2 regions of the Salmonella sp. GDC200615 genome follow, and region 1 is predicted to be linked to the other one. Evidence: riboswitches for the same ligand, from Rfam matches in the RefSeq annotation. Region 1 holds a riboswitch; the other holds the start of a gene.
What was found. A riboswitch is a leader RNA that binds a small molecule or an ion and turns the genes downstream of it on or off. The one in region 1 is predicted to bind cobalamin.
Positions count from the first base shown of each region.

Region 2: it holds a riboswitch for cobalamin, as region 1 does, so the genes downstream of both, btuB (TonB-dependent vitamin B12 receptor BtuB) here and ACQ29O_RS08335 (cobyrinate a,c-diamide synthase) in region 1, are expected to answer to the same signal.

Region 1 is NZ_CP192247.1:1,796,518-1,799,896, forward strand. It holds partial or broken gene pocR (transcriptional regulator PocR) at 1-861, shown strand, start outside; cobalamin riboswitch at 1,187-1,361, shown strand; gene ACQ29O_RS08335 (cobyrinate a,c-diamide synthase) at 1,459-2,838, shown strand; gene cbiB (adenosylcobinamide-phosphate synthase CbiB) at 2,835-3,379, shown strand, end outside.
Region 2 is NZ_CP192247.1:4,448,413-4,451,791, reverse strand. It holds gene trmA (tRNA (uridine(54)-C5)-methyltransferase TrmA) at 1-834, opposite strand, end outside; cobalamin riboswitch at 949-1,141, shown strand; gene btuB (TonB-dependent vitamin B12 receptor BtuB) at 1,208-3,052, shown strand; gene murI (glutamate racemase) at 2,997-3,379, shown strand, end outside.

The DNA.
Region 1 (3,379 bases):
TTAATAAAATCGCACAGGATTTTGCACAAGCCACCGGTCTGGCGGTTGTGGTTGTCAATATTCATGGTGATGAAATATCTGAGCTATTCAATTTCACGCCGTTTTGTCAGTTGATGCGGCAGCATCCCCAGCATAGTACACGTTGTCGTATGAGCGATCGCTGCGGGGGACTGGAGGCATCGAAGTCCGATCAACCCTGTATTTATCGTTGTCATGCCGGTCTAACGGATTTTTCTATTCCGCTGGTAATCGCAGGGCATTTAGTTGGCTTTGTTTTATGCGGGCAGGTTCGTTTAAGTAATGACGTGGAGCTGGTAAACATTCTTAATGTCGACGATCGCTGGCAGGCTGATCCTGAGCTCTTGAATGAATTTCGGAATGTGCCAGAGATGGACTACTCACGCGTTATCGCTTCCGCCGATCTTCTTAAACTGATAGTTGAGAATTGCCTGAAAAAACAGCTCAATTTCGTGGTTATCAAAGACAATCCGCAGCAATCGGAGGCAAATAAAACCACTCGTGGTCCCACTCCGCATGACAGTAAAATGAAAAAAGCGCTTCGCTATATTGATGCGCATTTGTCCGACGATCTTCGTCTTGAGGATGTCGCCTCACATGTCTATCTCAGCCCCTATTACTTCAGTAAGCTATTCAAAAAATATCAGGGAATCGGATTTAATGCGTGGGTAAACCGCCAGAGAATTGCTTTGCCATAGTGACTGGAGTATTGCCAGTATTGCGCGTAATTTAGGCTTTTCGCAAACCAGCTATTTTTGCAAAGTCTTCCGCCAGACCTATCAGGTTACGCCGCAGGCTTATCGCCAGCAGATAAATGAGAATTCTCATCCTCCATCGTTATGAATAGCAATATTTTGCTATTGCCGATTTTTGATAGTCTTTTGTATCTTAATCATTTCAGAAAGAAAATTTATCTGGTGTAACAATAAATTATCATAGCGCAACAAAATAATAAAATTTAGGGCATAAACTGCATCAGTTTTTATTTTTGTGATGAAGTACAGTGTCAGGAAAGATAAGTTTTATTACGCTTTGTCGATACGTTTTATCGTCAATATACCGGTAAGGATGAGTAGATTAACGTCAGATGAGCAACCGCTCAGGCTATTGCTCACAGAAATGTAAAACGTAGCACATTATTAATTGCCGTTATGGGTGTGCCGTACAGCCATAACGTAAACCAACAGGTTTGCCACATTTGTGGTAGGGAAGGGGGTGAAAATCCCCCGCAGCCCCCGCTGCTGTGATGCTGACGACCCCGTAAAGACCACTGATCGCAAGATTGGGAAGGACGGGCGAGGAGGACGCTAAGCCAGAAGACCTGCCTGTCGGTGATAACCAACAACTTCGGTGGGAAGTGGGTTGCGAAGACGCGTACAGTCGAAAGACTGAACATGCGCGTACCTGTATACCCCTACCACCCTGAACAGGATCAGGGTAATGGCGGCAAGGCATCACGCATTTATTCTTGCAGGCACAGGAAGCGGTTGCGGCAAAACCACGGTGACGCTTGGTTTGTTGAGGCTGCTGCAAAAACGCGCGCTGCGCGTACAGCCGTTTAAAGTTGGGCCAGATTACCTTGATACCGGCTGGCATACCGCTATCTGTGGCGTGGCGTCCCGTAATCTTGACAGTTTCATGCTTCCTCCTCCTGTTCTCAACGCCTTATTTTGCGAACAAATGCGGCAGGCGGATATCGCTGTCATTGAAGGCGTCATGGGGCTGTATGACGGCTATGGCGTCGACCCCAATTACTGCAGCACAGCCGCGATGGCCAAACAGCTTGGTTGCCCGGTCATCCTACTGGTGGACGGCAAGGCTGTTTCAACGTCGCTTGCGGCTACCGTTATGGGATTTCAGCACTTCGACCCGACCCTCAACCTCGCGGGCGTGATTGTGAATCGCGTCACTAGCGACGCCCACTATCAGCTCCTCAAAAATGCCATTGAACATTATTGCTCACTGCCGGTACTGGGGTATGTTCCTCCTTGCGACGGCGTCGCATTACCTGAGCGCCACCTGGGGTTGATTACCGCCAGAGAATCCCTCGTCAATCAGCAATCATGGCATGATTTTGCCGCCTCGCTGGAACAAACAGTGGATGTGGATGCGCTACTCTCGCTGAGCGTGTTATCAGCGCTTCCGACGGGAATGTGGCCTGAGCGCCCCGATAACACAGCGGGGGCAGGGCTGACGCTTGCTCTGGCGGATGATGAGGCCTTTAACTTTTATTATCCCGATAACATCGATTTTCTGGAGCGTGCCGGCGTTAACATTGTGCGTTTTAGCCCACTGCATGACCGCGCATTGCCTGATTGTCAGATGATCTGGCTGGGCGGTGGATATCCTGAATTATACGCCGCGGATCTGGCGGCAAATACGGCGATGTTAAAACATTTGCGGGCGGCGCATCAGCGCGGCGTGGCGATTTACGCGGAGTGTGGCGGTCTGATGTATCTGGGGAGCACTCTGGAGGATAGCGGTGGGGAAATTCATCAGATGGCGAATATTATCCCCGGTCACAGCAAAATGGGTAAGCGACTTACCCGCTTTGGCTACTGTGAGGCGCAGGCTATGCAGCCAACGCTATTGGCGGCGCCTGGCGAGATAGTGCGCGGCCATGAATTTCACTACTCAGATTTTATCCCCGAAACACCCGCCGTTATGGCCTGTCGTAAGGTTCGCGATGGCCGCGTGTTACAGGAATGGACTGGCGGCTGGCAGGCAGGCAACACGTTTGCCAGCTATCTGCACGTCCATTTCGCCCAGCGTCCGGAAATGTTGCAGCACTGGCTGGCGGCGGCGAGGCGCGTATTATGACGATCCTTGCCTGGTGTATCGCCTGGGTGCTGGATTTTATCATCGGCGACCCTCAACACTGGCCCCATCCGGTACGCTGGATAGGCCGATTAATTACGTTTGTGCAGCGTATTGTGCGTCGCTATTGTCCCGGCGATAAAGCGATGCGGATTGGCGGCGGCGTAATGTGGGTTGTGGTTGTCGGGGCGACCTGGGGCGTGGAATGGGGCGTACTGGCGCTGGCGCAGCGGATTCACCCTTGGTTTGGCTGGAGCGTCGAAGTCTGGATGATCTTTACCACGCTGGCCGGACGCTCTCTGGCCCGCGCCGCGCAGGAGGTTGAACGACCGTTGCGGGAGAACGACCTTGCGGAAAGCCGAATAAAACTCTCCTGGATCGTCGGGCGCGATACGTCGCAACTTCAGCCAGCGCAGATCAATCGCGGCGTGGTGGAAACGGTTGCAGAAAACACCGTTGACGGCATTATCGCGCCGCTCTTTTTCCTCTTTCTCGGCGGCGCGCCGCTGGCGATGGCCTACAAAGCCGTCAATACCCTGGATTC
Region 2 (3,379 bases), 2.0 Mb from region 1:
ACGAACGCCATTCATCGCCTGGGTAAACTCTTCCGCCGCCATGCGAATAATTTGCACATTATCAATATGATTAGCGGCAATATTGTACTGTGCGGCAGCGACGGACGGTTTGGCGATTTCGGTTGCCAGCACGCGGTTAAAATTGCGCGCCAGCGCTAAAGAAAAATTGCCGTTGCCGCAATACAACTCAAGCAGATCGCCTTTTGAGTCTTTCGTCACCTCCAGCGCCCACTCTAACATCTGAATATTCATGGCGGCGTTTGGCTGCGTAAAGCTGTTTTCGACCTGGCGGTAGATCATCTCTTTACCTGCCACAGGCAGACGCTCATCAATATAATCCTGATCCAATTCGATTTTAGTTTTAGTGGCCCGGCCAATCAGGTGTACGTTCAGACCTTGCGCGCGTAAAGCATCGCGTAACGCAGTGGCGGCTTCACGCCACTCTTCGTCCAGCTTCTTATGGTACAGCAACGACACTACCGCCTGGTTGCTCAAGGTCGTGAGATAATCGATCTGGAACAGCTTATGCCGCAGTGCATGATTATCGCGCACGCCGGCAATCATCGCTTTCATTAAGGTATTAATCAGTTGGCTGGACGCCGGGAAGGTGTCAACGCGAATCCGGCTTTTGGTCTGCTGATCAAACATAATGTGGTACAGGTCATCGCCGTCATGCCACAGGCGAAATTCCGCACGCATACGATAGTGACTGACCGGCGAGCGAAATACTTCCGGAACCAGGCCAGAAAACGGCGCCATCATACTCTGCAAGCGCGCCACTTTTTCGGCCAGCTGCGCCTCATACTGTTCTGTCGGAAGATGTTCGGGGGTCATATCGCATCCTGAATAATAAAAGTACGCGGGGATTGTAGGGATTGCTCAGTGGATGTCCAGCTATTGATGATTTCTGATTTGTGATGCGCGGTCTGGACAGGGTGTTGTGACAGACGGTAGCATCCGTGGGCCGGTCCTGTGAGTTAATAGGGAATCCAGTGAAAATCTGGAGCTGACGCGCAGCGGTAAGGAAAGGTGAGATGAGAGCGTAAGCAGACACTGCCTCCGGCGGGAAGTCATCATTTCTGCTATCCAGTCAACGGATAACCCTCCAAGCCCGAAGACCTGCCGGCTAACGTCGCATCTGGTTTTTCATCATCGCGTACTATCGATGAAGCCTGCGGGATCCTTCTTATATTGTGGATGCTTTACAATGATTAAAAAAGCTACGCTGCTGACGGCGTTCTCCGTCACGGCCTTTTCCGCTTGGGCGCAGGACACTAGCCCGGATACCCTGGTTGTCACCGCCAACCGTTTTCAGCAGCCGCGCAGCGCGGTTCTGGCGCCCGTTACCATCGTGACGCGTCAGGATATTGAACGCTGGCAATCGACCTCCGTAAATGATGTTCTGCGCCGTTTGCCTGGCGTCGATATTGCGCAGAGCGGCGGCGCCGGACAAAACTCCTCCATTTTCATTCGCGGCACCAACTCCAGCCATGTACTGGTATTGATTGACGGCGTGCGTCTGAATTTAGCAGGCGTGAGCGGGTCCGCCGATCTCAGCCAGTTCCCGGTGTCGCTGGTACAGCGCATTGAATATATTCGCGGTCCGCGCTCCGCTATTTATGGTTCCGATGCTATCGGCGGCGTAGTGAATATCATTACGACGCGCGATAACCCAGGCACAGAATTAACCGCTGGATGGGGAAGCAATAGCTACCAGAATTACGACATCTCGACGCAACAGCAACTTGGCGAAAACACGCGGGCGACGTTGATCGGCGATTACGAATACACCAAAGGGTTTGACGTGGTAGCGAAAGGCGGTACCGGGATGCAGGCGCAGCCTGACCGGGACGGCTTTTTGAGTAAAACGCTTTATGGCGCGTTAGAGCATACCTTTTCTGATCGCTGGAGCGGATTCGTGCGTGGTTATGGCTACGATAACCGTACCGATTACGACGCCTATTACTCGCCGGGCTCGCCGCTGATTGATACACGCAAACTTTATAGCCAAAGCTGGGACGCCGGGCTGCGCTTTAATGGCGAACGTATTCAGTCTCAGCTGGTTTCAAGCTATAGCCACAGTAAAGATTACAACTATGATCCGCACTATGGCCGGTATGATACCTCCGCCACGCTGGATGAGATGAAACAGTACAATGTTCAATGGACCAACAGTGTGGTCGTGGGGCACGGTAATGTTGGGGCGGGCGTAGACTGGCAGAAACAGACTACCACGCCAGGTACCGGCTATGTGCCCGAGGGATATGACCAGCGTAATACCGGGGTTTACCTGACAGGATTACAACAGTTGGGTGACTTCACTCTGGAAGCGGCGGCGCGCAGTGATGACAACTCCCAGTTTGGTCGTCATGGTACATGGCAAACCAGCGCGGGATGGGAGTTTATAGAAGGTTATCGCTTTATTGCCTCCTACGGAACCTCCTACAAAGCGCCTAATTTGGGCCAGCTGTATGGGTATTACGGTAATCCGAACATGAATCCTGAAAAGAGTAAACAGTGGGAAGGCGCATTTGAAGGGCTAACCGCTGGCGTCAGCTGGCGTATTTCAGGTTATCGTAACGATATTAATGACATGATCGATTATGACGATCATCTGCAAAAATATTACAACGAAGGTAAGGCGCGCATTAAAGGTATTGAGGCGACGGCGAATTTCGATACCGGACCGTTAACGCATACGGTCAGTTACGATTACGTTGATGCGCGTAATGCGGTTACCGATACGCCATTACCGCGGCGTTCCAAACAGATGGCAAAATATCAACTTGACTGGGACGTTTACGATTTTGACTGGGGGGTGACATATCAATACCTTGGTTCCCGCTATGATTCGGATTACTCCGCTTACCCATACCGGACAGTAAAAATGGGCGGCGTCAGTTTATGGGATCTTACGGTTGCATATCCGGTCACCTCACATCTGACAGTTCGTGGTAAAATAGCCAACCTGTTCGACAAAGATTACGAGACAGTTTATGGCTACCAAACTGCAGGACGAGAATACACCTTGTCTGGCAGCTACACCTTCTGAACCACGTCCCACCGTGCTGGTATTTGATTCCGGCGTCGGTGGATTGTCGGTCTATGATGAGATTCGGCGGCTCCTGCCGGATCTCCACTATATATATGCTTTCGATAACGTGGCTTTCCCCTACGGGGAAAAGAGCGAAACGTTTATCGTTGAGCGCGTTGTCGAGATTGCGACCGCGGTACAGCAGCGCTATCCCCTTTCACTGGCGGTGATTGCCTGTAATACCGCCAGTACGGTCTCACTTCCCGCATTACGTGAAAAGTTTGCCTTCCCGGTGGTGGGCGTTGTGCCTGCGATTAAACCAGCGGCGCGGCTGACCGCAAATGG